Regions from separate parts of the Aquabacterium sp. G14 genome, predicted to be linked through region 1. Evidence: predicted binding sites of a transcription regulator. Region 1 holds the regulator's gene; each other region holds the start of a gene.
The links. Region 1 encodes sigma-54, which starts transcription at its own class of promoters, with help from an activator protein. Its sites were predicted from a motif close to TGGCANGNAANCTGCTTT; they were not measured.
Positions count from the first base shown of each region.

Region 2: a site for sigma-54 is predicted at 6,817-6,834, ahead of WIT60_RS02685 (PEP-CTERM sorting domain-containing protein). Genes of this name have one in related genera too.
Region 3: a site for sigma-54 is predicted at 7,688-7,705, ahead of nirB (nitrite reductase large subunit NirB). Genes of this name have one in related genera too.

Region 1 covers NZ_JBBEYB010000013.1:7,112-17,269, forward strand. Annotated here, with positions in the region: gene WIT60_RS13175 (THUMP domain-containing class I SAM-dependent RNA methyltransferase) at 1-1,416, opposite strand, end outside; gene WIT60_RS13180 (DUF599 domain-containing protein) at 1,449-2,159, opposite strand; gene WIT60_RS13185 (RNA polymerase factor sigma-54) at 2,245-3,783, opposite strand; gene lptB (LPS export ABC transporter ATP-binding protein) at 3,797-4,564, opposite strand; gene lptA (lipopolysaccharide transport periplasmic protein LptA) at 4,564-5,169, opposite strand; gene WIT60_RS13200 (thiol:disulfide interchange protein DsbA/DsbL) at 5,256-5,906, opposite strand; gene WIT60_RS13205 (SPOR domain-containing protein) at 5,966-6,646, opposite strand; gene argS (arginine--tRNA ligase) at 6,680-8,371, opposite strand; gene WIT60_RS13215 (protein kinase domain-containing protein) at 8,485-9,849, shown strand; gene WIT60_RS13220 (hypothetical protein) at 10,001-10,158, shown strand, end outside.
Region 2 covers NZ_JBBEYB010000002.1:68,337-78,494, forward strand. Annotated here, with positions in the region: gene WIT60_RS02665 (hypothetical protein) at 1-533, opposite strand, end outside; glycine riboswitch at 860-969, shown strand; glycine riboswitch at 986-1,123, shown strand; gene gcvT (glycine cleavage system aminomethyltransferase GcvT) at 1,213-2,328, shown strand; gene gcvH (glycine cleavage system protein GcvH) at 2,439-2,813, shown strand; gene gcvP (aminomethyl-transferring glycine dehydrogenase) at 2,906-5,809, shown strand; gene WIT60_RS02685 (PEP-CTERM sorting domain-containing protein) at 5,913-6,776, opposite strand; gene WIT60_RS02690 (phenylacetate--CoA ligase family protein) at 6,924-8,291, opposite strand; gene WIT60_RS02695 (PEP-CTERM/exosortase system-associated acyltransferase) at 8,370-9,080, opposite strand; gene WIT60_RS02700 (GNAT family N-acyltransferase) at 9,286-9,948, opposite strand; gene WIT60_RS02705 (fused MFS/spermidine synthase) at 10,141-10,158, opposite strand, start outside.
Region 3 covers NZ_JBBEYB010000014.1:46,165-56,322, reverse strand. Annotated here, with positions in the region: gene WIT60_RS13815 (GNAT family N-acetyltransferase) at 1-454, shown strand, start outside; gene WIT60_RS13810 (bifunctional protein-serine/threonine kinase/phosphatase) at 461-2,197, opposite strand; gene WIT60_RS13805 (formate/nitrite transporter family protein) at 2,224-3,036, opposite strand; gene WIT60_RS13800 (nitrate- and nitrite sensing domain-containing protein) at 3,237-4,556, opposite strand; gene nirD (nitrite reductase small subunit NirD) at 4,608-4,994, opposite strand; gene nirB (nitrite reductase large subunit NirB) at 5,016-7,544, opposite strand; gene leuE (leucine efflux protein LeuE) at 7,764-8,417, shown strand; gene WIT60_RS13780 (nitric-oxide reductase large subunit) at 8,492-10,158, opposite strand, start outside.

The sequences.
Region 1 (10,158 bases):
GGCGTCGGCGGTTTTGAACTCGATGTGCTGGCGCACGCCAGCGCGCTCGGCGTTGCGGGTGGCGAAGTCGGTCATGCGGAAGGCGACGTCGCCAGCGTAGATGGGCACGCGAGGCGGGTGCTGGCGGTCGCGGGCGGCTTGCTTGAGGCGTTGCCAGTCGGCCAGGTGGGCGCGGAAAGGCAAGAGGCGCTCGAAGGCGAAGCGGCGTTGCAGTCCCGGGGCGATGCCGCAGGCGATCTGCGCGGCTTCGATCGGGATGGTGCCAGCGCCGCAGCAGGGGTCGAGCAAGGCGCCGTCTTCGGGGCGGCCTTGCCAGTCGGCGGCAGCGAGCATGGCGGCGGCCAGGGTTTCTTTCAGCGGCGCTTCGCCGGTGTCTTCACGCCAGCCGCGCTTGAACAGAGCCTCGCCGGAGGTATCGACGTAGAGGATGGCGTCGAGGTCGTCAAGGTAGAGGACCAGGCCGAGGTCGGGGAAGCGGGTGTCGACGCTGGGGCGCTCACCGGTGCGTTCGCGCAGGTCGTCGCAGACGGCATCTTTGACGCGCAGGCCGGCGAAGTTGAGGCTTTGCAGGTGGCTGCGGCGGGAGACGACGTCGACGCGCAGGGTGTGCTGCGGCGTGATCCAGTCGGACCAGTTGACCTGCCGGGCGAGGACGTAGATGTCGTCTTCGTGGCGGTAGACGCGGGAGGCGACGCGCCAGAGTACGCGTTGGGCCAGACGACTCTCGAGGTTGAGGCGCATGGCGTAGTCGCGCAGGGTGTGCTGTCGCTCGGTGGGGGATGCGCTCGCGGGCGCGATCACCTCGATGCCCCCGCGGGACTCGGTGATGTGCGCTGCGTCACCGAGGATGCGGCGGGCCTCGGTGGCCAGCAGGGATTCGACGCCGGAGGGGCAGGACAGGTAGAGGGCAGCAGGGCGGTCGGCGGCGAGCACGGGGCGCTGGGCGGAGTCGCGCGACTCGGGGCGAGGGCCGGGGCGAGCGGGTGCCGGACGCGAGGAAGCGCCGCGACCTGCACCGCCGGGTGCGGCACTGGGGCGGCGATCGTCGCTGGCACGCCAGCTTTCGGGGGCCTGACGTGATGAGGGACGACCTGCACTGCTGGAGGGAGCGCCATAGCGACGCTCGTCGCCGCCATGCCAGGCTTCGGAGGCCGACCGCGACGCAGGGCGGAAGCCGGGACCGGCGTCAGAGCGGGCCGAGTCGCGCCCGCGCGGGTCACGTCCATGCGTGGCACGTGCGCGTGGGTCACGCCCGGAGGAGGGCTGCCCTGGTGCATCGCTGCCGCGCGCGTCACTTCGCGCCACGTCACGCCCATGGGATGGGCGGGCGGACGACGTCGTGCGGTCGCGCTCGTCCCCCGAGGGGCGTCCGGTGGCCGAGGACACGACGGGGCGGCGGGGGGGCTTGATGGGCATGATGGGGTCGCAATACAGAAGGAGGGACGTGGTCAGGGGCGCAGGATCGCCAGCACGTCGGAGCGGAATTCTCGCCGATACAGGATCCAGAGGACCGCGAGGGTGCCGAGGGCAAAGGCGACCGGGGAGACCAGCCAGGCGATGACCGCGAAGGACATGTAGTAGGCACGCAGGCCGTCGGCGAAGCTTTCGGCGGCCATGCCCATGAGCTTGCCGGCGCGGTCGCCAAACTCCTGACGGTCGGCCTCGCCTTGGTTGAACACATCCACATTGGGCGCCGCACCGACCAGGATCGCACCGAAGGAATAGACGCGCATGGACCAGGTGAAGCGGAAGAAGGCGTAGATGAAGACGGCCAGCAGGACGATGAGCTTGATGTCGAGAACCTGCATGGAGGTGCGCACGGCAAAAGGCAGATCGCTGACGAATTCACTGGCCTTTTCGGTGGTGCCGAGCACGGCAAGCAGACCACCGAGTACCAGAATGGTGGTGGAGGCCCAGAAGCCAGGGCTGCTGGCGAGGTTCTGCGTGATGGCGGCATCGACCACGCGCTGGTCACGGTGGGTGACCTGGATCATCCACAGGCGACGGTAGTGATTGGTGCTGGACAGCAGGGTGCTTTCAACGCGGGCACGGCGGCTGGCGAACTGGGCATAGCCGATCCAGCCGAACACGAACAGGGCCAAGGCGGCCCAGTCCTGCCAGGGCAAGAGGTCGACAAGGTCTTGGAGGCGGTAAAGCATGGTCAATGAATCAGGGGCCGTTGCGGCGCGGGACAGGATCGCGACAGCGAAGCGCCCGGCCTGCGCCCCCACCCATCACGTGCACTCACAAGGCCTTGCGCAGGTTCGCAGGCGCGATCTTGAGGGCTTCGCGGTATTTGGCGACGGTGCGGCGGGCGACCTGGATGCCTTGCTCTTCCAGCATGCTGGACAAGGCGCTGTCTGACAAGGGCTTCTTGGGATCTTCGGCCGCGACCAGCTGTTTGATGAGGGCGCGCACCGCGGTGCTGGAGGCGTTGCCACCTGCCTCGGTGTTGAGCGAGGAGCCGAAGAAGTACTTGAGTTCGAACGTGCCGAAAGGCGTGTTCATGTACTTGGCGGTGGTCACGCGCGAGATGGTGGACTCGTGCAGCCCGAGTTCGTCGGCGATTTCGCGCAGGACCAGGGGCTTCATGGCGATTTCGCCATGGGTGAAGAAGTTCTTTTGCCGATCGACGATGGCCTGCGAGACACGCAAGATGGTGTCGAAGCGCTGCATGATGTTCTTGACGAACCAGCGGGCCTCTTGCAGGCGGGCATTGAGGTTGGCGTGACCTTCGCTGGCCGTGCTGCCGCGTGCGCCCCGGCTGGAGCGCAAGGCCTGCGCGTAGTAGTCGTTGATGCGCAGCTTGGGCATGACGTCCGGGTTGAGGACGACTTTCCAGCCGCGGCCGGACTTCTGGACGATGACGTCCGGGATGATGATGTTGGCCTCGGCGCGGGTGAAGGCGCGGCCGGGTTTAGGCTCGAGCGAGACGATGAGGCTTTGCGCGTCTTTCAGCAGAGCCTCGTCGGCGCCGGTGGCGGCCATGAGCTTCTTGAAGTCGCGACGGGCCAGCAACTCAAGATGCTCGCGGCAGATGGCCATGGCGACCTCGCGAGCGGGCTCGCCGGGCAGACCGCGCAGTTGCAGCAGCAGGCACTCGGAGAGGTTGCGCGCGCCCACGCCCACCGGCTCCAGGCTTTGCAGCCAGCCCAGTGCGCAGCGCAAGCGCGACATCAGTTCGTCGAGGGTGTCTTCGTCCGGCTCGTCGGGCAACAGGCTGGCAGCGATCTCTTCGAGCGTGTCGGCGAGGTAACCGTCCTCGTTGAGGGACTCGATGAGCATGTCGACCGCGGCCATGTCCTCGTCGCTCAAGCGGGTGCCCAGCAATTGCTGACGCAGGTGCTCTTGCAGGGTGATGGACAGGCTGTTGCGCTCGAGCGGGTCGGTGTCGTCGTCGCCCTGGCTTTGGCGGGCCGGGCTTTCGCTGATGCCGTCGAAGTCGTCGCGCTCGGTGCCGTTTTCCCAGTCCTCGCGCTCGGTGGTGCCCAGCTCGGCGGTGTCGATGCCGCTGGTGTCGGCCTCGGCGGGCGCGCTGTCACGTTCGGCGCCGGCGTCTTCGCTGCTGTTGCGCTCGTTGCGCTGGCGTTCGAACTCCAGTGAGGCCGCGGTCTCGATGGGCGAGTAATCGTCCTCAGGCTCCAGGAAGGGATTTTGTTCGAGCATCTGCTCGATTTCCTGGTGCAGTTCGAGGGTGGACAGCTGCAGGAGCCGGATGGACTGCTGCAGCTGAGGGGTCAGCGCCAGGTGTTGCGAAAGCCGAAACTGCAGGGAGGGCTTCATGGGCGCCGGTCACTCACATGCGGAAGTGCTCGCCGAGATAGACCTTGCGGACCTCGGCGTTGTGCACGATGTCAGCCGGGCTGCCTTCGGCCAGGACGCTACCTTCACTGATGATGTAGGCGCGGTCGCAGATGCCCAGCGTTTCGCGGACGTTGTGGTCGGTGATGAGCACACCGATGCCGCGCGCCTTGAGGAAGCTGATGATGCGCTGGATCTCGATGACGGCGATGGGATCGACGCCCGCAAAGGGCTCGTCGAGCAGGATGAAGCGCGGCTGGGTGGCGAGGGCGCGGGCAATTTCGACGCGGCGGCGCTCGCCGCCCGAGAGGGACAGCGCAGGGTTGGTGCGCAGCTTCTCGATGCTGAGTTCGTGCAGCAGGCCGTCAAGGCGCTCCTGGATCACGTCTTTGCTCAGGCGCTTGCCGCGCTCGTCCACCTGCAACTCCAGCACCGCGCGGATGTTCTCCTCGACATTGAGCTGGCGGAAGATGGACGCTTCCTGCGGCAGGTAGCTCAGGCCCAAGCGCGCGCGCTGGTGGATCGGCAGGCGCTCAACGCGCTGGCCGTCGATGGTGATCTCGCCAGCATCGGCGGGCACCAGGCCCACGATCATGTAGAAGCTGGTGGTTTTGCCGGCCCCGTTGGGCCCCAGCAGGCCGACGACCTCACCGGCGGCCACGGCCACATGCACATCGTGCACCACGGTGCGGGCACCGTAGCGCTTTTTGAGGCGCTCGGCGCGGAGTTCACTGCGAGGAGATGTGACCGACGAGGCGCTCATCAGCGGGTGCCTTCGGTGCTGGATCCCTCAGGCGTGGTGCGAGGGGTGATCACCCCCCGGACACGGCCGGTGGCGCCGCCACTGCTGCCCCCACCAACGACCTGGAAGACCGAGGTCTTGTTGTCGTACACGATGACGGGGCCGCTGACCTGATCGTTGATGGTGTTGCCCTGCAGGCGGCGCATGATGGCGCGCGAGGTGAAACGCACGATCTCGGTCTTGCCGTCGTAGACGATGCGCTCGGCTTCGCCTTCGATGGACTCGTCCACCCCGTCACGCTTTTGGCGGAAGAAGGCACGCCCCCCGGGGCCACCGATGGCGGTCGCCGTCTGGGTGCCGTCGGGGTTCTGACGCACTTCCACGCGATCGGCGCGAACCACCATGGTGCCCTTGGTGATCTCGACGTTGCCGCTCAAGATGTTGAGGCGCTGGTTGTCTTCCACCCGCGCTGCGTCGGCAGCAAAGTGAAGCGGCTGAAAACGATCTGCCTTCTCTGCCTTGGCCGGGGCAGACCACAGGGTCGCCAACCCCAGCGCCAGCGCGCCCGTGAGGCGTGCAAAGCGGGGCGACAGAGAGGGGGAAAACAGGTTCGTCATCATCGGCATGGAATTTGCAATGATTTTAGCCACGAACCATGGGGAAATCGCGCCAGTAACGCGATTTCCCTGCGCCTGCGCGCTCCGGAACTGCCTCAGCGTCCCTTTCGGGCCGCGTTGATCAGGAAGTTGGTGGTCGCCAGCGTGCGTTCGTGGTTGCCGTTGAGCGACACCGAGGTGAAATAGCGCCCTGCGATGCCCAGGGTGGGCACGCCGTCGATCTTGTAGGCCTCGGCCAGGCTGCGGGCCTGCTTGCACTTGGTCTGCACCGCAAAGGAGTTGAACATGGCCATGAACTTGGCTTGGTCCACCCCATGGCGAGCAACGAAAGCGGCGATGGCTTCGGGCTTGTCCAGTGGCTGGCCTTCGGCGTGGATGGCGCGGAAGACCTTGGGATGCAAGCTGGACACCAGGCCCATCGCCTCCAACGCGTAAAACAGGCGCTGGTGGTTGCCGAAGGGGTTCTCACGGAAGGCCACCGGCACGCGTCGGAACACGACATCGGCGGGCAGTTTCTCGGCCCAGGCGGCCAGCGACGGCTCGAAGTTGTAGCAGTGGTTGCAGCCGTACCAGAAGAACTCGACGACCTCGACCTTGCCAGCGGGGGCCGACACCGGCGCCGCCTGAGGCAGGCGGACGTAATGGGTGCCTTCCACGGGACCGCCCTGGGCCACGGCCAGGCCAGGCAAGCCGGCGCTCAAACCCAGTGCGCCCAGGGTGTGGATCGAAAACTCGCGGCGATTCATCTAGCGTCCTTTCTGTTGGGCGCGAACGCCCAGACCTTCCACGGGGCCGTGGCCCCAGCTTACTTCTGGATGCGCACCAGGGCGGACTCCACCCCGGCGCCTTGCAGCTTGATGCGCACTTCCTCGGCGGCATCCTTTTGCGCGTAGGGCCCCAGGCGCACCCGGAACATGGTGCGGCCATTGACCTCGCGCTCCTGGATGCGGGACTCCAGGCCCATGATGGCCAGCTTGGCACGTTGCTGTTCGGCTTCGGCCTGGCTGGCATAGGCACCGGCCTGCACCTGGTAGCTCAACGCATCAGAGGCGGGCGCGGTGGACACGGGCGCCGCACCGGACAGGATGGCTGCCGGATTGCGCGCGCTGGAGGCGGGCGCGCTGGCCGCCTTGGCCGCCGCCGGCTTGGAGGCCGTTGCGGCAGGCGCCGACGCCGGCTCAGCAGACACCACCGGGGCTTCGGTCGGCTCGGCCGACGAAGCCGAGGACGGGGCCGAGGCTGCTGGCACCGCACGCGGCTTGGCGGGGTTCTTGCCGTACAGCGGGCTGTTGGGGTCCCAGCTCTTGTTGTGCTCCATCTCGGCGGCGTCCTGCTCGGGGGTGCGTTGCGGCACCTTGTCGATGAAGGGCAGCGGCACCTTGGTGATGTAGACGGCCACCCCCAGCGCGAGCGCCAGCCCGATCAACAGGCCGACGATCATGCCGAGGAAAAAACCGCCGCGCTGCGCGGCACGTGGAGTGGTCATGGACTGGGATCCTCTCTGGGTCACCGGGGTGATTTACATCTTGTCGGGCGCGCTGACGCCCAGCAGGGACAGGCCGTTGCGCAGCACCTGCGCGGTCGCGCTCAGCAGGGCCACGCGGGCACGGCTGAGTTCGACCTCGTCGACCAGGAAACGTTCCGCCGCGTAGTAGCTGTGGAAGGCGCTGGCCAGGTCGCGCAGGTAGAAGGCGACGTCGTGCGGCGCCAATCCCTGAGCCGCGGCGGTGAGCATGCCGGGGAACTCGGCCAGCTTGGTCATCAGCGCCAGCTCGGTGTCGGCCGTCAGCAGGGCCAGGTTGGCGCCGCCCAGGGCGCTCAAATCTCCGCCCTTGTCGGCGTACTGCGCACGCACCGACTGGATGCGGGCGTGGGCGTACTGGACATAGAACACCGGGTTCTCGTCGTTCTGCTTGAGGGCCAGGTCGACGTCGAAGGTGAACTCGGTGTCGGCCTTGCGGCTGATCAGGAAGAAGCGCACCGCATCCTTGCTGGTCCACTCGATCAGGTCGCGCAGCGTGACGTAAGAGCCGGCACGCTTGGAGATCTTGACCTCCTCGCCGTTCTTCATCACGGTGACCATCTTGTGCAGCACGTAATCAGGCCAGCCTTGCGGGATGCCGACACCAGCGGCTTGCAGGCCAGCGCGCACGCGGGCGATGGTGCCGTGGTGGTCGGATCCCTGGATGTTGACGCACTGTTCGAAACCGCGCTCCCACTTGGCGATGTGATAGGCCACATCGGGCACGAAGTAGGTGTAGCCGCCTTCGGACTTGCGCATCACGCGGTCCTTGTCGTCACCGTAGTCGGTCGAGCGCAGCCACAGGGCGCCGTCTTGCTCGAAGGTCTTGCCAGCGTCGACCAGCTTCTGGACGGTCTGCTCGACGCGGCCCGAGGTGTAGAGGCTCGATTCGAGGTAGTAGTTGTCGAAACGGACGTCGAAAGCCTTGAGGTCCAGGTCCTGCTCATGGCGCAGGTAGGCCACGGCGAACTGGCGGATGCCGTCGATGTCTTCCGGATCGCCCGAGGCGGTGAACTCGCGGTCGTCGGCCTTGACGGTCTTCTTGGCGAGGAAGTCGGCGGCGATGTCGGCAATGTAGTCACCGTTGTAGGCCGACTCGGGCCAGTGCTCGTCACCGGGTTTGTAGCCTTTGATGCGCGCGTGGGTGGACCAGGCCAGGGTGCTGATCTGCACGCCGGCGTCGTTGTAATAGAACTCGCGGGTGACCGACTGGCCCTGGGTCTCGAACAGGTTGCACAGGGCATCACCCAGCGCGCCCTGGCGGCCGTGGCCCACGTGCAGCGGGCCGGTGGGGTTGGCCGAGACGAACTCGACCAGCACCTTGCGGCCATTGGCGGGCTGCCAGCCGAACTTGTCGCCTTCGGTGAGCACATCGGCAACGATGGCCTGCTTGGCTTCGGGCTTGAGGCGCAGGTTGATGAAACCGGGGCCAGCGATCTCGATGGGGAGCTTCACCCACTGCTGGACGGCCGGCTGGGCCTCCAGTGCGGCGACCAGGGCGGTGGCCAGCTCACGGGGGTTCTTTTTGAGGGGCTTGGCCAGCTGCATGGCCGCGGTCACGGCCAGGTCGCCGTGGGCGGCCTGCTTGGGGGCCTCGAAAACCGGTGTGAAGGACGCGGCGGCGTCGGGCGCCACCTGGCGCAGGGCTTCACCCAGGGCAGAAAGAAGGGCACGCTTGGCTTGGATCATGGGCGAATTCTACGGGGGCGGACCGCCTTCCCGCGGGGATGCGATGATGTGCGAACAATTGCACACTCCTGTCGGGTCTTTTCGGCTGGTGAAGTGGCCCCGAACGTGGAAAGATGCAGACATGGCAGCAGTGGGTGAGCATGGGCGACCTGGACATTGACCTCAACACCGGTTTGATCGGCAAGTACCGGATCATCAAGAAGCTGGGCGAAGGCGCCACCAGCGAGGTCTACCTGTGCCGGGACGACTTCCATGACCGCGATGTCGCGATCAAGCGGGTGCGCTCGTCGGCGCTGAGCGATGCGGTCGATGGGCCGGTGTACGCGCGCTTCTTTGCGGCCGAGGCCGCCCTGGTGGGCCGCCTGCAGCACCCGAACGTGGTGCACATCTACGACGCGGTGCCCGACCCGTCGTCCCCTTATGTGGTGATGGAGTATGTGCCGGGCACGACGCTGCGCACCTTCTGCCGCCCCGATCAGTTGCTGCCGCTGGAACTGGTGGTGGAAATCGGCTTCAAGTGCGCGATGGCGTTGGGTTATGTGTACCGCCAGGGACTGATCCACCGCGACGTGAAGCCGGCCAATATCCTGGCCCTGGTCAACGACGCAGGCGCCGTGACCGACGTCAAGATCAGCGACTTCGGCAGTGTGCTGAACCTGACGGCCGAGTCCACCCAGATCCACCAGGTGGGCTCGCTGGCCTACATGGCGCCGGAGCAGCTGGATGGCGAGGTACCGGACTGCCGCGCCGACATCTATGGTCTGGGTGCCGTGCTGTACCACCTGATCGCCGGTCGCCCTCCGTTCGAGGCATCGTCGCAGGCGGTGCTGATGAACCAGATTTACAACCACGAGCCAGCGCCACTGTCGGGACAACGCTCGGGGGTGAATGCGGCGGTCGACCAAGTGGTGCTGAAGGCGCTGGCCAAAGACCCGAAGGAGCGCTACCCGAACTGGGATGCGTTTGCCCAGGCGCTGTCGGGCCTGATCGCCGACCATCAGGTGCCGCGTGGCCACCTGCAAGGGGTGTTGGACTCGGAGCGCTTCAACCTGCTGCGCTCGCTGGACTTTTTCACCCAGTTTGGCGACGTGGAGCTGTGGGAGGTGGTGCACCGCGCGAAATGGCAGCGCTTTCCGTTTGGCCACGCGCTGTACCGCCGGGGCGAGGAGGGGCGCACCTTCCACATCATGGCGCAGGGCACGGTCGAGGTGTATCGCGACAACAAGCGGGTGGCCTTGCTGGGGGCCGGCACGTCGGTGGGCGAGATGGCCTACCTGGCACCCAGCCCCGATTTGCGACGCCACAGCACCGATGTGGTGGTGACGGAACCGGCCACAACAATATCCTTCACGCCAGACGTGATGATGCAGTTGAGCCCGGCTTGCCGCCACCTGTTTGACGAGGCCTTCATCCGGGTGCTGGTGCGGCGTCTGCATGCGGCGCACGAAGCGCTGGCGCACCCGCGACGGATCATGTGATGACCATCGCGTCATCCGCGCGTCGCGGTGTGACGTTAGGCTGGCAGTGGGTCAGTGTGGCGTCCGGAGCTGCCACCGTGGCCGCTGGATATTGTCCGCACCGCCGATGGCAGTGCTTGTTCGTGAACCCTGCCCCATTGAGGAGCCTGACATGCGTACCCTGATTGCTTCTGTGACCCTGGCCCTGTTGTCCACCCTGGCCCATGCCGGCAACGCTGCGTGCGAAGCCAAGGCGGCTGAGAAGAAGCTGGCGGGCGCCGCCAAGAACAGCTTCATCAAGAAGTGCGAGAAAGATGCGGCCGGTTCGGC
Region 2 (10,158 bases), on a different contig from region 1:
TCATCGGTCAAGGCCTTGCGGTTGGCCATGTCGCTGTCGAACATCAGGACATTGCCCGTCGCGACGTCGATCACGCCCAACACCACGGCGGCGGGCTGCGCGCTGAGCGACTCCCCGACCGGCAACACCGAGGTGATCGCATCGAACACCTTGCGTGAAGTGCTGCGAACCTTGTCCTTGCCAACCACCAACAAAGTCGTATCCAGTTGATGCCTGCGCGCCACATCGGCCATGCCGGCACCCAGTGTGTAGTCAAAGTAGTCTGCCTTGGTTGACCACGCGTCCACGGTCTTTTCCTTGACCAGCAGCATCTGGCTAACCATCGTGGCGAACAGGGCTCGGTGCTGCAAGACCAACGCCTGGTCTTCTTCGCTCAAGTCGTCAAAGCTGACCAGCTGGAAAGTCTGCTGTGCACGCCCAAGATCCTGCACATGCGCCGCGAGGGCCTTGGCGGCCTTTCTCTCTGCCGACACCACACGCTCTTCGGTCTTGCCGAAGGTCACCTCGGTGATCACGAAATCGGCTGGGACCACCAGCACCCGTCGGGGCGCATCCGACCTGCCTCCAGCCAGCTCAGACCGAACAATGCCGCGTGAGCCACACCCGGCCAAACACACCAAGATCAACAGGGCACATGCCCAACGTCCCCACCGTGTCTCTGCAACGTGACGCATCTTTTTCATTCCCCACAGACTAACGTCGACCACCCCGTTCACCCGGATCAGACCGCTCAATCTGCACAACAAATTTGAACGATCAGATGTAACTGCGCGTGCCATCCATGGCACCTCACACCCACTTGCGTGAACCAAAAGGCGGTCTGATGTCACACAGACAGTGCTTGTCCGCACGCTACAATGGCCGCCTGTCAGGAGAGAGCCACGCCCCGAGCGAGGCCGCCGAAGGCGCAGGACCCCACAACGCGAGTTGACGGCCCGAACGCTCAGGCAAAAGGACTGGCAGGCATGGCGGCTTTCGAGCCCCCATGATCCTCACTGGAGAGAGTCCGGAGGCTGGCACCACGTGACAGCGAGCCAGGCCACCGAAGGGGCAAGCCCACAACGCTGCAACATGGTTGCAGCGAGGGGTCAATCTCTCAGGTAAAGCGGACAGAGAGGGCAGCACCGACCGGCAACACACTGGCCCAGCCAGCGCAGCGCATGTCGGATCCACTCAGATTGCCCTCCACTGGCTTCCAGGCCAGACACCGCCATGTCCGCTGACCTGCTCAAAACGCCCCTGCACGCCCTGCACATCGAACTCGGCGCCAAGATGGTTCCCTTCGGGGGCTACGACATGCCCGTGCAGTACGCCACCGGCATCCTCAACGAACACAAGCACACCCGCGCCGCCGCCGGCCTGTTCGACGTGTCCCACATGGGCCAGGTCCTGCTCAAGGGCGACGGTGCCGACGCGGCACTCGAATCGCTCGTCCCGGTCGACATCGTGGACCTGCCGGTGTTCAAGCAGCGCTACGCCCTGTTCACCAACGAGCAAGGCGGCATCCTCGATGACCTGATGGTCACCCGCCGTGAAAACGACCTCTTCGTGGTCGTCAACGCCGCGTGCAAGAACCAGGACATCGCCCACATGCAGCAGCACATCGGCGCCCGCTGCACCGTGCAGCCTCTGCCTGACCAGGCTCTGCTGGCGCTGCAAGGCCCCCAAGCCGTCACCGCCCTCGCGCGCCTCAATGCCGACGTGCAAAAGCTGGTGTTCATGACCGGCGCCCACGTCGTGCTGGACGGCATCGACTGCTTCGTCACCCGCTCCGGCTACACCGGCGAAGACGGCTTCGAGATCTCGGTGCCTGCCGACAAGGCCGAACAACTGGCCCGCGTGCTGCTGGCCCAGCCTGAAGTCAAGCCCATCGGCCTGGGTGCCCGCGACACCCTGCGCCTCGAAGCCGGCCTGTGCCTCTACGGCCACGACCTCGACCTCACCACCACCCCCGTCGAAGGCAGCATCACCTGGGCCATCCAGAAGGTGCGCCGCGCCGGTGGCGCCCGCGCTGGTGGCTACCCTGGCGCCCAGACTATCGACACCCAACTGGCCAACGGTGCCACCCGCAAGCGCGTCGGCCTCATCAGCAGCGAGCGCATGCCTGTGCGTGAAGGTGCCAAGGTCGTCACTGCCGACGGCACCGAAATCGGCGTGGTCACCAGCGGCTCGCCCAGCCCCAGCCTGGGCCAGCCCATCGCCTTGGCCTACGTGCCCCCAGCCCATAGCGCCGTCGGCACCGAGTTGTTCGCCGTCGTGCGCGACAAGCGCGTCGCCATGACCGTGACCACCCTGCCCTTCGTGCCCAACCGCTACTACCGCGGTTGAGCGACGCATCCCCGCAAGTTCGCGCTTCTGTCGTCAAAAACGCGCCGAAGGGCTGAGATACTCATGCCCGTTCGGCAAACCAACCTTTTTCCATTTTCAGGACGTCTCCCATGACCATCAAGTACACGCCCGACCACGAATGGCTGCAAATCGAAGCTGACGGCACCGCCATCGTCGGCATCACCCACCACGCACAAGACGCCCTGGGCGACGTCGTGTTCGTCGACCTGCCTGCCGTCGGCACCACCTTCAACCCCAAGGACGTGGCCGGTGTGGTCGAGTCCGTGAAGGCCGCCGCCGACGTCTACATGCCCGTCACCGGCGAAATCACCGAAGTGAACGAAGCCTTGCGCGACGACCCCTCGCTCGCCAACACCGACCCCACCGGCGCCGGCTGGTTCTTCAAGGTCAAGCTCAGCAACCCCGCTGAACTCGACGCCCTGATGGACGCCACCGCCTACGACGACCTGCTCAAGAACGCCTGAGCCTCGTCTGACGCCATCGCGCCCTGCGATGGCCTCTGCCCCGCGCACCAGTGGTGCGGGGCCGCACACCCTGCCTGACGCCGTTGCCCACCATGCCGAACACCGCCCTGCCCACCCTCGCCGAACTTGAGAACGCGAACGAATTCCAGGCCCGCCATCTGGGCCCTTGGGATGAAGAACAAGCCCAGATGCTCAGCGCCATCGGCGTGGCATCGCGTGAAGCGCTGATGGAAGGCATCGTGCCGGCCAGCATCCGCCGCACAGCGCCGATGGACCTGCCCGCGCCCGTTACCGAGGCGCAGGCACTGGCCGAGCTCAAGACCATCGCGCAGCAAAACAAGGTGATGCGCAACTTTATCGGGCAGGGCTACTACGGCACCCACATTCCTGGCGTCATCCTGCGCAACATCCTCGAGAACCCCGCCTGGTACACCGCTTACACGCCCTACCAGGCTGAAATCTCGCAAGGCCGCATGGAAGCCCTGGTCAACTTCCAGACCATGGTGACCGACCTCACCGGCATGGCGATTGCCAACGCCTCCATGCTGGACGAAGCCACGGCCGCCGCCGAAGCGATGACCCTGGCCGCCCGTGGCGGCAAGAGCAAGTCCACCCGCTTCGTCGTCTGCCACGACGTCTTCCCGCAAACGCTGGAAGTGATCCAGACCCGCGCCAAGCCGCTGGGCATCACCGTGGACCTGGTGCACGCCAGCAACCTGGCAGCCCATCTGGAATCCAACGACTGCTTTGCCGCCCTGCTGCAATACCCCGGCGTCAACGGCCAGATCCGTGACCTGCGCCCCCTCATCGATGCCCTGCATGCCAAGGGCGCGCTGGCCATCGTCGCCGCCGACCTGCTGGCCCTCACCCTGCTGACCCCGCCCGGTGAACTCGGCGCCGACATCGCCCTGGGAACCACCCAGCGCTTCGGCATGCCCATGGGCAACGGTGGACCTCACGCCGCCTACCTGGCTACCAAGGACGAGTTCAAGCGCTCCATGCCTGGCCGCCTGGTCGGCGTGAGCGTGGACAGCCACGGCGACACCGCCTACCGCCTGGCCCTGCAGACCCGCGAACAGCACATCCGCCGCGAAAAGGCCACCTCGAACATCTGTACCGCCCAGGTGCTGCCCGCCGTGATCGCCAGCATGTACGCGGTCTACCACGGCCCTGAAGGCCTGAAGCGCATCGCCCTGCGCGTGGCCACCTACACCGCCATCCTGGCCGAAGGCCTCAAGGCACTGGGCCGCAAGCTGGTTCACGACACCTACTTCGACACCGTTCACGTGCTGGCCGAAGATCGCGAAGCCGTGATGGCGAAGGCCGTCGCAATGGGCATCAACCTGCGTGATGCCAGCGCCGACAGCGTCAGCATCTCGCTGGACGAGACCACCACCCGCAACGACATCATCGACCTGTGGACCGTGCTGGCTGGCGACAAGGCCCTGCCCTCCTTCGCCGCCTTCGAACACGGCATGCCCCTGGGCCTGCCCGCTGCCCTGCGTCGTGCCAGCACCTACCTGACACACCCGGTGTTCAACACCCACCACAGCGAAACGGAAATGCTGCGCTACATCCGCGCCCTGTCCGATAAGGACCTGGCGCTGGACCGCACCATGATCCCGCTGGGCTCGTGCACCATGAAGCTGAACGCCACCAGCGAGATGATCCCCATCACCTGGCCGGAATTCGCCCACATTCACCCCTTCGCCCCGCGCGACCAGCTCAAGGGCTACGAGTTGCTCAACGAGCAACTGTGCGCCTGGTTGTCGCAAGCCACCGGCTACGCCGGCATCAGCCTGCAACCCAACGCCGGCTCGCAAGGTGAATACGCCGGCCTGCTGGTCATCAAGGCCTACCACGAGTCGCGCGGCGAAGGCCACCGCGACATCTGCCTGATCCCCGAGTCCGCCCACGGCACCAACCCGGCCAGCGCCCAGATGGTCGGCATGAAGGTGGTGGTCACCAAGTGCGACGCGCAAGGTAACGTCGACCTCGACGACCTGAAAGCCAAGTGTGAACAGCACAGCGCCAACCTGGCCGCGGTGATGATCACCTACCCCTCGACCTACGGCGTGTTCGAAACCCGCGTCACCGAGTTGTGCAAGCTGGTTCACGAACATGGCGGCCGCGTCTATGTCGATGGCGCCAACATGAACGCCCTGGTCGGCCTTGCCGCGCCAGGTCAGTTCGGTGGCGACGTCAGCCACCTGAACCTGCACAAGACCTTCTGCATCCCGCACGGCGGTGGCGGCCCGGGCGTCGGCCCCGTCTGTGTGGTCGAAGACCTAGCCCCCTTCCTGCCCGCCCACCGCTCGGCCGGTGTCGGCAGCGATGTTCAAGTTGGCGCCGTGTCGGCTGCCCCCTTGGGCAATGCTGCCGTGCTGCCCATCAGCTGGATGTACATCCGCATGATGGGCGCCGAGGGTTTGAAGACCGCCACCGAAGTGGCCATCCTCAACGCCAACTACGTGGCAGCCCGTCTGGCTGACCACTACGACATCCACTTCAGTGGTGGCAGCAACACCATCAAGGGTGGCGGCGTAGCCCACGAGTGCATCCTGGACCTGCGTCCTCTGAAGGAAACCAGCGGCGTCTCCGCCGAAGACGTGGCCAAGCGCCTGATCGACTACGGCTTCCACGCACCCACACTGAGCTTCCCGGTGGCAGGCACCTTGATGGTGGAGCCCACCGAGAGCGAATCGCAGGCAGAACTGGACCGCTTCTGTGACGCCATGATCGCCATCCGCGAAGAGATTCGCCTGGTCGAACAAGGCAAGTTGCCACAGGACGACAACCCGCTCAAGAACGCCCCGCACACGGCCGCCAGCCTGCTGAAGGCCGACTGGCCGCATGCATACAGCCGCGAGTTGGCCGCCTACCCGGTGGCCAGCCTGCGCAAGCAGAAGTACTGGTCGCCTGTGGGTCGCGTCGACAACGTGTATGGCGATCGCAACCTGTTCTGCTCGTGCGTGCCGGTCAGTGATTACAACTGATCAGAACCCACCGCCAGCTCAAAACACAAAAGGCCCCTCTCGGGGCCTTTTGCTTGGGTTCAACGCTCTTTTCAGAGCAAGACCCGACGACTCAGATACTTCTTCAGGCCTTGCGGCGGGTCGCAGCACCGGCACCGAGCAAACCCAGGGCGATCAAAGCCAGGGCACCCGGTTCAGGAACTGTAGAGCCGCCGATGTCAGCGGTCGATGCCACGGTCCAACCTTTGCTGGTTGCATCACTTGTCGGGGAGAAAGTAAAAGTCGCCTTGAGATCACGAATTTCGCCGTTCAGACCAACCTGACTGTCTGTATCGAAATGGTACGCCCAGTCGCCACCGATGATGTCGAGGTACGCACTGCTGTTTCCAGAGATACCAGCACCATTAAAAACGCTACTGAAAGTAGTAGTGGTATCACCAAGCAAGGTTCCAGACCCAAACACGCCTTGCAACACCAGCTGACCACCGCTAATGCCTGGATACAGGCCAGCGTTCAAATCCTTGTTGACCCCAACATTGGGGCCCAAAGACGTGTTGTAGTCGAAAGCGTTCTTATAGACGGCGAAGGTGCCACCGACCGAGGTTGTCGCAACGAAGGGCCCAAAAAGGCTGACGGAGCTGTCTTGAAGGTTTCCGAAAATACCGGTCAGATAGCCATCAACACCGCGTGTAAACCACTGAATGTTGTCAGATACACGGGTGATGGACGAAATTGAAAAAATACCCATCGTGTCGGCACTCGTGTTCACCGAACCGATGCTTCCCGCAGCCTGCCCGCCAGGCGCCACAGCAGCATCACAACTGGCGACTGAATTACACGTTGAAGTGTACGAGGCCGTCGCAGAGTCATACAGATCGACGGTCATCTTGAAATCGCCGCCAACGATGACAAAAGCATTAGCAGAACCAACAGAAGCCGCAGCCAACGCCATGGCCGTCAGTGTTTGTTTGATTGTGGACTTGATCATGAGACCTCCTGGGTGATTGAACGCTTCCAACGCCTACAACCAAGCAGTCTTCATGCCAACCCCAAAACGATGATTAAGTCATTGATTTATTTGAACTTTATTGACAGCCTGGTCGATCGCATCATAGGCATGTCAAAAAAATCGACATCAACCTGCTGGCGCATCCATGTACGCAAACTTCCGCTCATGGTCTAGCAGGGGGCGCCATGGGAAAGCCGTCGCCGCCAACGCTTCGGCCTGGAGCGGTGTCTGCCAACGTTCCCGCAGCATCACGGTCAGCCGATTTGAGAGAAAAGCCAAGTCAGACTCGGTGTCTGGACGAGCCTGGAAGACAACCCGCATGGGACCACCTTCGTCCACCAAGATCTTGAAGGCCCCCGTCAAACGGTCAGCAACAGCGTGGTCACGATACAAGCACTCTTTAACCCCCTCGACAGAGGGCAATCCAGCGAGCTGATCCTTGATTCGCCCCTTCACCGCAATCATCGGCAACCAAGGGGGAGCACCGCCCGACTGGATCGCGAGTGCACGAGCCTCTTCCTCGCTCAACAAGCGTGCCATGTCACCTGTGGTGTAACGCGGCAGAGGAATCACAGCCTGCTGGTCCAGCATCGTCACGCACATCTCCCCATACCCGTCTTCATCCGGGTTGAGCACCTCAATGAACGAGCGCAGCGGGTTGTAGCAAAACAAGGACGGAATAGACGCGATGCCATCGCGACACCCTAGTGCCTGCGCGACACGAGCATCGCGAACTGCTGCGCGGCGCATGCGAATGGTGTCACGCGTCTCAAACAGCAGGTTCAGCCCCAACTCCCCCACGCCGAACGAACTGCCAATCAGACGGCTGTCGTCGACGTCCAGATCGATGCCCATGCGCGACGCGATGTAATCTCGCTGAGCCTCCACCAAGATCTCTTCGCCGATGATCACACTGGTGTTGAGCGCCTTCCAGTCAACGCCCGCGACCTCCGCCTCCTCCAGCAACGCTCGGATGAAGAGCGGATCGGTGCACAGCACTGTTTGCTGAAACTTCGGTCCAACATCCCGAAGAATCGAGCATGCCATGTCCTGCCGGACACTCACATTGGCCACGGCAACGGCCTTGGAGCGAAACACCACTCCCATTGGCAAGCAGTTCACCAAGAGCGTGGAACGCCGGTCAACGTCGAAAACATCCTGAAGACCCAGGTCGATGTCAAACCACCCGTCTTCGTGCTGATCACGCGCAGTCAACCGGAACCCGAAACTGCGCCCGCCGCGTCCGGAGCTGGTGAGCACGTCCGCCAATTCCTGAGCAGGAACGTCACGTGCCAACTCGTTCAGTGCAAAACGTCCAAATGTGTTCTGCTTTGTGAGAACCGGCAATTGAGCCCATTCAGCTGACCCGGCTGGAGTGTGACCACACCCATGCTCCCGCAGCAAGACACGATAGGCAGCACTGTGTTGCGCCGCCAATGGAATCATGCCCATCGCCCTGCGCCGCGATTGAGCCAGCATTTTTTGCCTGTCCATTCGCCGCCCCATCTTCAAGATGAGTCGACGGAGTCCCCGCAACGCGCCATCGGGCAGCAACGATAACCAGCCCATTGCTCAACCAGGACTTTGCAACCATTCCAGCAGGGCGGGCGCCGAGTTGCTCAGGCCATCTTCCAGTTGACGCAGATCTCCCAAGAAGGGAGCGACCGGACCATAGTAGTCCGTGTAAGGACCTATCTGCTGAAAACCAAAATTCATGCCGGCTAAGGCATTGGCCAGATAACGCTCCATCGCGGCGTACCAATAGCGAATGTCGTGCTGCAGGCTGTACTGATACATCTGCCGATACATGCACAGCAGGATTTGAGGCGAACTGACCCGACGCTCATGATCGGACAAGTGCTCTTCATTCACCGTCACGCCGGACACCTTGTCCCCACGGCGGCGGCGGTAGCGAGATGACACCATCAGGCGACTGATCTCGGCAGACTTGTCTGCAGGCGGCAAGGACACTCCCTCAAGCAACTGCACACAGTGGGTCTGAAATGGGAACGTCTGAATGGCATCCGGATGTACCAAACGCACGTAACCGGCCATTTCACCCTGAAGGTTCAGCGCGACGAAGTGAGACGAATGCACATCACAATCATCTCGTTCACGACCGTCTGGATAATCATCGACATCCAGGTAATGGCATTCCACACAGTAGACCTGATGGCGAAGCTGATACACCTTGTCCATCAAGCCGGCATCCTCGACTCGCCTCACCTCTCGTCCGGTGAAGAACGGGGCGAAATTCACGGGCTCTGCAGTGAGTGCGCTCATGGCAAACCATCTTTCAGGTGAAGTGGCCAGCGAATTCATTCAGGCAACTGGCGATCCCCAGGGACGGCGCCTGCAACAGGCAAGACAACCACCCCGTCCAAACGATCATCCCACTCGACCGACAGCCAAAGTGTAACGGGTTGTGTTCAACACGTTTATGCAGCAATGTAAAGCAAATTTCTCACGAAATACACTGCCGCTTACATCAACAGCACATTTCTGGCGGGCGCACAGCCTCGAAGAGGCTCGGGTGCCCCTCGCTGAGTTGGGCTGCCAAGACGTGCAAATCAATCAGGTAAGGTGCCACGGGCCCGTAGTAATCTGTCACCGGACCAATTTGCCGAAACTCGACCCCCAACATCCGCTGCAGCACACGTACCAGAGATCGCTCCATGGCGGCGTACCAATAGCGAACGCCTTGGCGAACGCTTCGCATGTACATCTGCCGGAACATGCTGCACAAGATCTCGGGGGACCGGTCAGGCTGACGTCGATGTATCGCGCTCACCATCAACCGGCTGATCTCCACCGATTGATGGGTAGGTGGCAAGACGATGCCTGGGTACAGCGCGTCGCAATGCGCTTGAAATGGGAAAGACCCAGCCGCGTCCGCACAAACCAAACGCACGTAACCGGCCAGACCACCGTCTGTGCCGCAGCTTGCAAAGTGAAAAGACCGCAGGTCGTGTTCGTCAGCCTCATACCCTTTCGGATAGTCAATGGCATCCAAAAAACCTTGCTCCAGGCAATAAACCTGAAACCGCAGCTGGTGAATCTGACGCATCAAGGCTGCGTCATGTGATGGATCTACTTCGAGAGCTTGGAATCCCGACAGTTGAGGATTCTGTTCCGTCGCGTCAAGGCTCATCGTCGCTCTTCGGTTGTTCCTGGCACAGCCACACCAGAACACATCGACAGATGCCTTGCGGCATACCAGTCGCGGGGCGTCATTCGACGCACCCCAGCATGTTCCACTGAGCGGATGATCCCACCAAAGAGGGTCCCCCCTGTAACAGCACGTGTCTCACTCAATCGCTCAACTCGCGCCCAGCCTACGCTATCAACGCTTGCGCTTACG
Region 3 (10,158 bases), on a different contig from region 1:
GGCCATCCTGACCTCGACGGCCCTGTACGACCACGAGCCGCGCACCATGGACCACATGCGAAGCTGGTTCAGCACCAAGGAGTCCGGCCACTTTCCCGTCATCGGGGCGGTGTCGGATGATGGTGAGTTGATGGGATTCGCCTCGTACGGCACGTTTCGACCATGGGCAGGCTATCGGCACACCGTCGAGCATTCTGTGTATGTGCATGCGGCCTATCGCCGACGTGGCTTGGCGAAGGAACTGATGCAGCGCCTGCTTGAACGAGCCAGAGCGCAGACTCTCCACGTGATGGTCGGCGTGATCGACGCGAGCAATCAGGCCAGCATTGATCTGCACATCCAAATGGGCTTCACACATGCGGGGACGCTGCGCCAGGCGGGGTTCAAGTTCGGCCGGTGGTTGGACGTGGACTTTTATCAGCAGATCCTGTCTGAGGATGTCCCGCCTCTCTGATTGAGGTCAGCGCCCCACGGCTCGCAAGGCCAATAAGATCAACACGGTGCCCGCCAGGATGATGGTCAAGGTTTGCCAGAACAGGACCGGATTGCGTTCGATCATCGCTGGGGGACGATCTCGTCGATAGCGCGCACCGGGCGCACGGAGATCCTGAACGAACTCTGAGATGGCTTCCTGGCGACGATGGGGCTGGGGATGCAACGCGCGTTGCAGGACAGCATCCAGCCACAAGGGCAGGTCGGGTCGCCGGCTGCGGACAGAGGTGTAGCGCAGCTTTCCGAGATCGGCGAGCGATCGAAGCCGTGTCACCTGCAGCCCATAAGGTAGATGGCCGGTGAGCATCTGATAGGTCAACACCGCCAGGGAGAAGAGTTCGGAGGACGGACTGCCCTGCCCGCCTACGAAGTACTCGGGCGCGGTGTATTGCAGCGTGCCCATCAGAGCCCGAGCTTGCGCATCGCCAGCCACTTCGCTCAAGCCGGCCACATGGGCGGCGCCCAGGTCAATGATCTTCACAGTGCCGAGACGGTCAATCATGAGGTTCTCGGGCCTCAGGTCCTGGTGCAACATTTCCTTACGGTGAAAGGCCTGTAGCCCCTTGGCGGCTTGGGCAATCACCTCCCGCACGGCGTGAAGGCTCGGCTCAGGGTGGTCAACCATCCACTGCGCCAGGGTCTGCCCGTCAATGTGCTCAAGGGCAACGAAGAGATGCGCTCGCGGACGGAGTGGGGGCAGCGCCTTGACCACGTGGGGACTGTCGAGGCGGTGGGCAATCCACTCTTCCAGCAGCAGGCGATCCAGATAATCGGGCTGCTCACGCAGGTCCACCGAAGGCGTCTTCAGCACCACGGTTTGACGCGTGTGCAGATCCAGCGCCTGAAAGACGTGGCTGCGCGAGCTGGCGTGCACTTCCCGCACGATGTGGTAACCCTCGAACTCGTCTCCCGCCTTCAGTGGCGGCGGCAACCTGAGGCCGTCTCGCTGTGTGAGGTGCTGGCCCACCTCGGCGTCAGGCAAGGCATCGATGCGCACAAGTTGCACGGTGAGATTGTCTCGGCTGCCACGCTGCAGGGCCACCTCGGTCAACCTCTGTGCGGCAAGGTCCAGATTGTCGGGGCTCTCGATGCAGACGGCATTCACCGTGTCGGCATCGAGGTACTCGTACGCGCCGTCGGTGGCAAGCAAATACAGCTCACCGGCTTCCAGGGACCAACTTCGATGGTCAATTTCAAGGGTGGCAGCCGTCCCCAGTGCCCGACCCAGGTAGGTATCCGTCTCGGAGACACGCACGCGGTGATCGTCACTCAGTTGTTCCAGCGCGTGGAGATGAACGCGGTAGACGCGGGTGTCCCCTACATGCACCAGATGTGCCATGCGGCCTTTGAGGATCAAGGCACTGAAGGTGCAAACGTAACCCCGATCCTTGTCAAAACGCGCGTCGCTTCGCTGGGTCTGCGCGTGCAACCAGGAATTGGTCGCACTCAGCACCCTCTGGGCGGCGCGCCGCACCGTCCAGGCTTCGGAGGTGCCGTAGTAGTCGTCCAGAAAGCCACGCACCGCTGCGGCGCTGGCAATGTGACTGACGGCACTGCTGCTGATGCCATCGGCCAGTGCCACGACCACCCCCTTGGTACTCAAATGGGGCTCAGCAGGCAGCACCGCACCATGGAAGTCCTGATTGAGGGGTTTGTGGCCAGCCTGAGAGTGTTGCCCCAGGGTGAGGCGCAAGCTGGCGCTCATGATGCTGGCCAAGGAGATGTGCAGGCTCAGGCGGTGACGCGCTTGGGAGCAGGTTTGTAATGGGTGGCATACAAAGTCGCCCCCACAAAGGTCAAGCCGCCAACCAGATTGCCGAGGACAGTGGGGATTTCATTCCAGATCAGGTAGTCCATGATGGTGAAGTTGCCGCCCAGCATGAGTCCGGAAGGAAAGAGGAACATGTTGACGATGGAATGCTCAAAGCCCATGTAGAAGAACACGAGGATGGGCATCCACATGCCAATGACCTTGCCGGACACCGAGGTGGACATCATGGCGGCCACGACGCCCGTGGATACCATCCAGTTGCACATCACACCGCGGATGAACAGGGTGAGCATGCCGGCTGCGCCGTGCTCGGCATATCCGAGAGTACGACCCTCGCCGATGTGACCAATCTTCTGCCCAATGGCGTTGGGCGCCTCACTGAAGCCAAACGTGAAGATGATGGCCATGAAGAAGGCCACGGTGAGCGCGCCAGCAAAGTTGCCTGTGAACACCAAACCCCAGTTACGCATCACCCCACCCCAGGTGGCGCCTGGACGCTTGTCGAACACGGCCAGCGGTGCCAGTGTGAAGACGCCTGTCAGCAAATCAAAACCCATGAGGTAGAGCATGCAAAAGCCCACCGGGAACAGCAAGGCGCCGAGCAAGGGATTGCCTGTGTTGACGCTGACCGAGACCGCAAAGGCTGCGGCGAGTGAGAGGATGGCTCCCGCCATGAAGGCGCGAATAAGGGTGTCACGGGTGGACATGAGCAATTTGGATTCGCCAGCGTCGACCATCTTGGTCACGAACTCGGCAGGGGCAAGGTAGGCCATGGTGCATCCTTGAAAGAATGGGAGACTCAAAATGAAAACGGCGTCTGACACCCCCTGCAATGCGCAGGGACAGTGTCAGGACGCCGTCATCCAAACAGGCAAGCCGTCTTCAGCTTGATGCCACTTTTGAATGCATGTTCTGTGCCAGGGCGGATGGGCATGCGCGACGGCGCAACGCCGCCAAGATGGTGCGCGCGCGTTCAGTTTTGGTGCACATCGGGGCGTGGCCCGAACACGAGATCGGGCAAGGCCAACGCGGCCTCCGCCACATCGACGAGCTTGCGGTTGTGATCCATGGAGGTCTTCTGCAGGGCGCGAAAGGCCGCCTCCTCCGTCAAACCCATGCGCGCCATGAGTGCACCTTTGGCTCGTTCGATGAGCTTGCGCTCGTGCAGGGCTCGCCGGGCCGCCTCCAACTCGGACTCCATGCTGGCCAGGCGAGCGGTTTGTGCCTGCAGCATGTCTTCCAGAGACGAAACCTTGGCAGCGTCATGTGCATCGCTTCTGTGGCCTTTGCCATCAGGCTGGGCACCCAGGACTGGCGCCGCATCCAGCTGCTCATGGGTGTTGAAAAAGCGGCTGACGGCATCGGTGTGGGGGGGCGGGTTGTCACGCAACTGCCTGAGCAGGCCTTCCGCGTCACGCAGGTCTTGTTGGTTCGCGTCAAGCTGCGCCGCACACGCCTGACGCAAAGCCTCGACGAGCTCGACCTCACATTGCCATAGCGCGGCAATGCGCACGCTGGCCACCTCGAACCAACTGTCACTCAGGCGTGGATCAAGGACAGTGCCATGTCGGGCCGTGCACAAGGTACGACGCAGGCGTTCCAGCATGGCCACGGGAGGTGTCAACTGGTGCTGCTGCCATTGTGACTGCAGGTTGATCGGCGCGAACTCCTCGAACACCTTGAGGCTGTGCTCTTGTGCTTCAATGAGCTTGACAATGCGCAGTTGCTGATCCTCGCTGCATGCACCTGATGCAAAGAGGGCCGCCCCCACCGCACGCTCCTGACCCGCGGCCTCCTTGCCTTGAATCAGGTGGACCAGGGCCACCAACAAGCGAGAGATGCCAGGATGAGGCGCAGCCTCAGCCAACTGATAGATCAGCTCGACCAAGCCGGCGATCACACGGCTGTACGCGGCCACCACCTCGTGCGCGGTGGGCTGTCGCTGCTCAATCTGCAAGCGCAAGGCAGCCAAGGCCTGCAGATCCAAATGCACCCAGGCCATCAACGCCAGGGTTCGGGCGCTGGTGCCATGCGTGCGCAGCCCCTGCTCACTGAACAAGGCGAGCAAGCTGCCTTCGAGAGGACGCACAGCATCCACTGCCGCTTGGCGTTCCACCTCAAAACGTTGACCGGCGGAGGCCAGGTAAACGCTGGCCGCCCCCCGTTCACGCTGCAGTGCGTCAATGAGCTGCCCCACCACCCCGGCCAAGTCGACGCGCTCTGCGAGATGCCGCACGGCATCGAGCTCGATTTGTTTGGCACGCAGGACAAGGTGAGAGGCGGACAAGGTCATGTGCAAGCAGATAGGTCACGAAAACATGCGGAACAACGTCAGGCGCCTGGCTCATGCCAAGGCGACGCGCACCTGCCCAGCATGAATGCTGACGCGGTGCGCCTGCACGGAGTATGCGGGGGACTCCAGACACTCGCCGCTGCTCAGCTCGATGTGTTGCTTGTACAGGGGCGATGCCACCACGATACGTCCACCCAGACTGCCGATGAGGCCACGAGACAGCACGCTGGCACCTGTCTTGGGGTCAATGTTATCGATCGCATAGAACTGATCCTGTCCCACGCGAAACACGGCAACGTGCCGCCCTGCCACCAGGGCACACACCCCGGTGTTGGGCACGATGTCTTCCACCGCGCACACCGGGGTCCAGGCCACGTCGGCCTCTCGGTGGCCGGACTCCTGCGCTGCGTGAGGAAAATCCAGAATGGCTGCGTTCATGTTGTTCTCCTTCCAGGGCTCTCAGGCAGTGATTTCGTCGGTCTGGGGGGCGTGCTCTTCGGGCCGAGCGGGACGGATCTGTCCCCGCTCCTTCACAAAAACGATGCGCTCGTCCGTCGCATCGCTGTTGACGAACGAACGGAAGCGCTTGCGCACCTCGGGGTCGGTCACAGCCGCCTTCCATTCGCACTGATAGGTGTCAACGACATGCTGCATCTGGGCTTCAAGCTCTGCCCCTAAACCCAGGCTGTCATGGAGGATCACGTCCTTGAGGTAATCCAGACCGCCCTCGAGGTTGTCGCGCCATGTGCTGGTGCGTTGCAGGCGATCCGCGGTACGGACATAGAACATCAACACGCGGTCGATCGTGCGCACCAACTCGTCTTTGCTCAGATCCGAGACCAGCAACTCGGCATGACGGGGCTTCATGCCACCGTTGCCGCATACATATAGGTTCCAGCCCTTTTCGGTGGCGATGACACCAATGTCCTTGCCCTGGGCTTCGGCGCACTCACGGGTGCAGCCGGAGACGCCAAACTTGATCTTGTGGGGGGCACGCAAGCCTTTGTAACGGTTCTCCAACTCCACGGCCAGACCCACGCTGTCGCCGACGCCGTAGCGGCACCAGGTCGAGCCCACGCAGCTTTTGACCGTGCGCAGAGACTTGCCGTAAGCATGGCCCGACTCAAAGCCCGCGGCGATCAGTTCTTCCCAGATCAACGGCAGTTGCTCGACACGCGCGCCGAAAAGGTCCACCCGTTGACCACCGGTGATCTTGGTGTACAGCCCGTACTTCTTGGCGACCTGCCCCACCGCGATCAAGCCTTCGGGCGTGACCTCGCCACCGGCCATGCGAGGCACGACTGAGTAAGTGCCATCCTTCTGGATGTTGCCCAAAAAGTAGTCATTGCTGTCTTGCAGGCTGGCCAAGTCCTTCTTGAGAACGAAGTCGTTCCACACCGAGGCCAGAATGTTGGCGGCGGTGGGCTTGCAGATGTCGCACCCCAAACCTTGCCCGTGCTTGGCCAGCAGCTCGTCAAAAGTGTGGATGTTGCCCACGCGGATGAGGTGATAGAGCTCCTGGCGCGAGTATGCAAAGTGCTCGCAGACGTGGTTGTTGACCGCCATGCCCCGCTTGCTCATCTCGGCCTTCATCACCTGGGTGACGAGGGGCACGCAGCCGCCGCAGGTGGCCCCCGCTTTGGTGCAGGCCTTCAGGTCGGCGATGGTAGTCACGCCTTCGCCCACGGCCGCGCAGATCTGCCCCTTGCTGACGCTGTTGCACGAACAGATCTGTGCCGTGTCGGGCAAGGCGTCCACGCCCAGCCCGGGCTTGGCCTGGCCATCGCTGGACGGCAGGATCAGGAACTCGGGCTTGTCCGGCAAAGCGATGCCGTTGAGCGCCATCTGCAGCAAGGTGCCGTATTCATCGGCGTTGCCGACTAGCACAGCGCCCAGCAGCCTCTTTCCATCCTCGCTGACCACGATCTTCTTGTAGACCTGATGGATGTCGTCGTTGTAGTGAAAACTGCGGCTGTGCGGCGTCTTGCCATGCGCATCGCCAATGCTGGCCACGTCCACCCCCATCAGCTTGAGCTTGGTGCTCATGTCGGCGCCGGTGAACGTGGCTTGCGCATCGCCGGCAATGTGCCGCGCGGCCACACGAGCCATGTCATAGCCCGGCGCCACCAGGCCGAAGGTTTGTTCGTTCCACGAAGCGCACTCGCCGATGGCGTAGACGTGGTGATCACTGGTGCGGCAGTGGTCGTCGATGACCACGCCTCCGCGCGGCCCGATTGCCAGCACACACTGACGTGCCAACTCGTCGCGAGGGCGGATGCCGGCAGAGAACACGATCATGTCGGTCTCGTGGTAACTGCCATCTTCAAAGACCATGCGGTGACGGTGCTCAGCCCCGTCCACGATCTTCACGGTACTGCGACTGGTGAGCACGCTCACCCCCAGCGCCTCGATCTTGTGGCGCAAGATGCGGCCACCTCCCTCGTCCACCTGCACGGCCATCAGTCGCGGTGCAAACTCCACCACATGGGTTTGCAAGCCCATGTCGCGCAAGGCCTTGGCACACTCCAGCCCCAGCAGACCGCCCCCCACCACCACGCCCGTACGAGACTTGGCACCTGCAGCCTTCATGCCTTCCAGGTCTTCAATGGTGCGATACACGAAGCACTTGTCGCGATCGCGGCCGGGAATGGGTGGCACGAAAGGGGTTGAACCGGTGGCAAGCACGAGCTTGTCGTAGGGCAGCACCTCGCCATCGGCCGTGGTCACGGTCCGATCGCGCCGCTCGATGGCGACCGCGCGTGCCGCAAGGCGCAGCTTGAAGCCCGTGCGCTCAAAAAATCCGGACTCGACCACAGAGAGGTCCTCGGCCGTCTTCCCTGCGAAGTACTCCGACAGATGCACCCGGTCGTAGGCCGGACGTGGCTCTTCACACAACACGGTGACTTCAGCGTTGGGCAGACCCGACTCAGCCAGGCTCTCCAGAAACTTGTGACCCACCATACCGTGGCCAACGACGACGATTTTCATATGCACTCCTGCGACGCTTGAAAGACAGCGGATAGACAGCCGGGCTGCCAACTTGGGTTCCTTGCATCCAGGGGATGCCCGCCGCCGTCAGCGGAAACCACGTCTGTGCATCAAGCCACATCACCTGTGCGCACGCCCAGTGACAAGCAACACGCGTGCCATCCGTCTTGCGACGGTGATGCACGGTATCGGTGCAAAGCGGTGCGTTTACCATGTGGCATGGTCTACGGCATCACTGATCTCACCACCTTCGTGCTTGGCACCATCGTCATCGTGCTCTTGCCAGGGCCGAACTCCCTGTATGTCATGACGGTCGCGTCGCAACACGGTGTGTCGGCGGGCTACCGAGGGGCCTTGGGCATTTTCACGGGGGACCTGATCCTGATGACCCTGGCGGCCACGGGCGTGGCCTCGCTGTTTCAGGCGAATCCGGCGCTGTTTGTGGGCTTGAAGTACGCCGGTGCGGCATACCTGGCGTTTCTGGGCTGGGGGCTTTTGCGAGCAGGCATCCAGCGGTGGCAAGGCCCGGTCGCCAACGTCGATGCCCCGCTCCCGGCCCCATCCGCATCGGGGCGCCCCTTCCGGGTGGCCTTGCTCATCGGCCTCATGAACCCGAAGGCCATCTTGTTCTTCGTGTCCTTCTTCATCCAGTTCGTCTCGCCCACCTACCCTCATCCGTGGCTGTCATTCCTGGTGCTGGGCGTCATCGTTCAGGTGTGCAGCATGGTGTACCTGTCGGCCCTGATCCTGGGGGGCAGCTATCTGGCTGCGGTGTTCCGTCGCCGGCGCAAGCTGGCCGCGCTGTGCACAGGCAGCGTCGGGGGGCTGTTCATCGGCTTTGGGGCCAGGCTGGCCGTGGCGGGACTGGGCTGAAAACGAAAACGCCCCCGGTCCGTGGTGCTTCCACCAACCGGGGGCGTTGACGCTGTTCGCGTCAATCGGGTAGATCAGCGCTTCACAGCGGTGGACCCGTCGAAACCGAACACACCCTTGGTCACCTGCCAGAACATGGCGATGGCACCCACGATGAACACCACGTCACCAAAGGTGCGTACCCAACGCAGGGTCACCAGGATGTCTTGCTGCATGAACCCTTCACTGCGCGCGTACCAGAGGCCTTCGTTCACACTGGCGTGGAACTGGATGAGGCCGATCGGCAGCAGGCTGGTAAAGATCATGAGGGCCAGACCGATGTTCAGGCCCCAGAACGCCGTCTTCATGAGACCTTCGCTGAAGCACAGGTTCGGACGCACATAGCGCAGCACCAACAGGGTGAAGCCCAGCGCCAAGAATCCATACACCCCGAACAAGGCAGCGTGCGCATGCGTGGCCGTCGTGTTCAGCCCCTGAATGTAGTACAGCGCAATGGGCGGGTTGATCATGAAGCCGAACACCCCTGCGCCCAGCATGTTCCAGAACGCCACGGCGACGAAACACATCAAGGGCCACTTCACACGCTGCATCCACTCGGCGCGGTGTTGCAAGCGCCAGTGCTCCCAGGCCTCATGTCCCAGGACAATCAGCGGCACCACTTCGAGTGCACTGAAGGTAGCACCCACGGCCATGACCGGCGTGGTCGTGCCCGAGAAGTACAGATGGTGGAAGGTACCTGGCACACCACCGAGCATGAACAGAGAAGCGGAGGCCAGGCTGGCGGCGGTGGCCAAACGCTTGGACACCAGGCCCATGCTGGCAAAAATGAAGGCCAGAGCTGCGGTGGCGAAGACTTCGAAGAAGCCCTCCACCCAAAGGTGAACCACCCACCAGCGCCAGTACTCCATCACCGACAGGTGCGTGCGCTCGCCGTAAGCAAAGCCGGCACCGTAGAACAGACCGATGGCGATCACCGAAGCCGTCAGCAAGGCCAGCAGGTTCTTGTCTCCACCCGGGGTGCGCAGCGCCGGCACCATGCCGCGCAGCATCAGCACCAGCCAGAACGCAATACCGGCGAACTTGCCGATCTGCCAGAGGCGACCCAGGTCGACGTATTCATAACCCTGGTGACCCAGCATGAAGCTCCACTCGGCGGGCATGATCTGGGCAATGGCCAGGTAGTTGCCGACGAACGAGCCCACGACCACGACCACCAGCGCCCAGAACAGAACATCGACACCGACCTTCTGCAGCTTCGGGTCTTTGCCACCGTTGATGATGGGCGCCAGGAACAGCCCCGCAGCCAGGAAGCCCGTGGCAATCCAGAACAGCGCACTTTGCAAGTGCCATGTGCGCAACAAGGTGTAGGGGAACCAGCGCGACAGCGGGAAGCCGTAGAAGTCCTGACCTTCAACCGTGTAGTGAGCGGTGGCCCCGCCCAGGAACACCTGAAAGCCAAACAGCGCCACCACCAGGAAGAGGTACTTGCCCAGCGAACGCTGCGAAGGCGTCAAGGGGATCGTGGTCAGGGGATCACGCGCAGGCGCCACGGGCTCTTCTTCGTCCTGTTTGCGCAGGAAGGCCCAGGCCCAGACCAGGAAACCAATGCCCGCCACCAGCAAGATGACACTGATCACCGACCACATGAGGTTTTCACCGGTAGGTTGGTTGCCAATCAGCGGTTCGTGCGGCCAGTTGTTGGTGTAGGTGGCATCTTGCCCTGGACGTTCGGTGGCGGCCA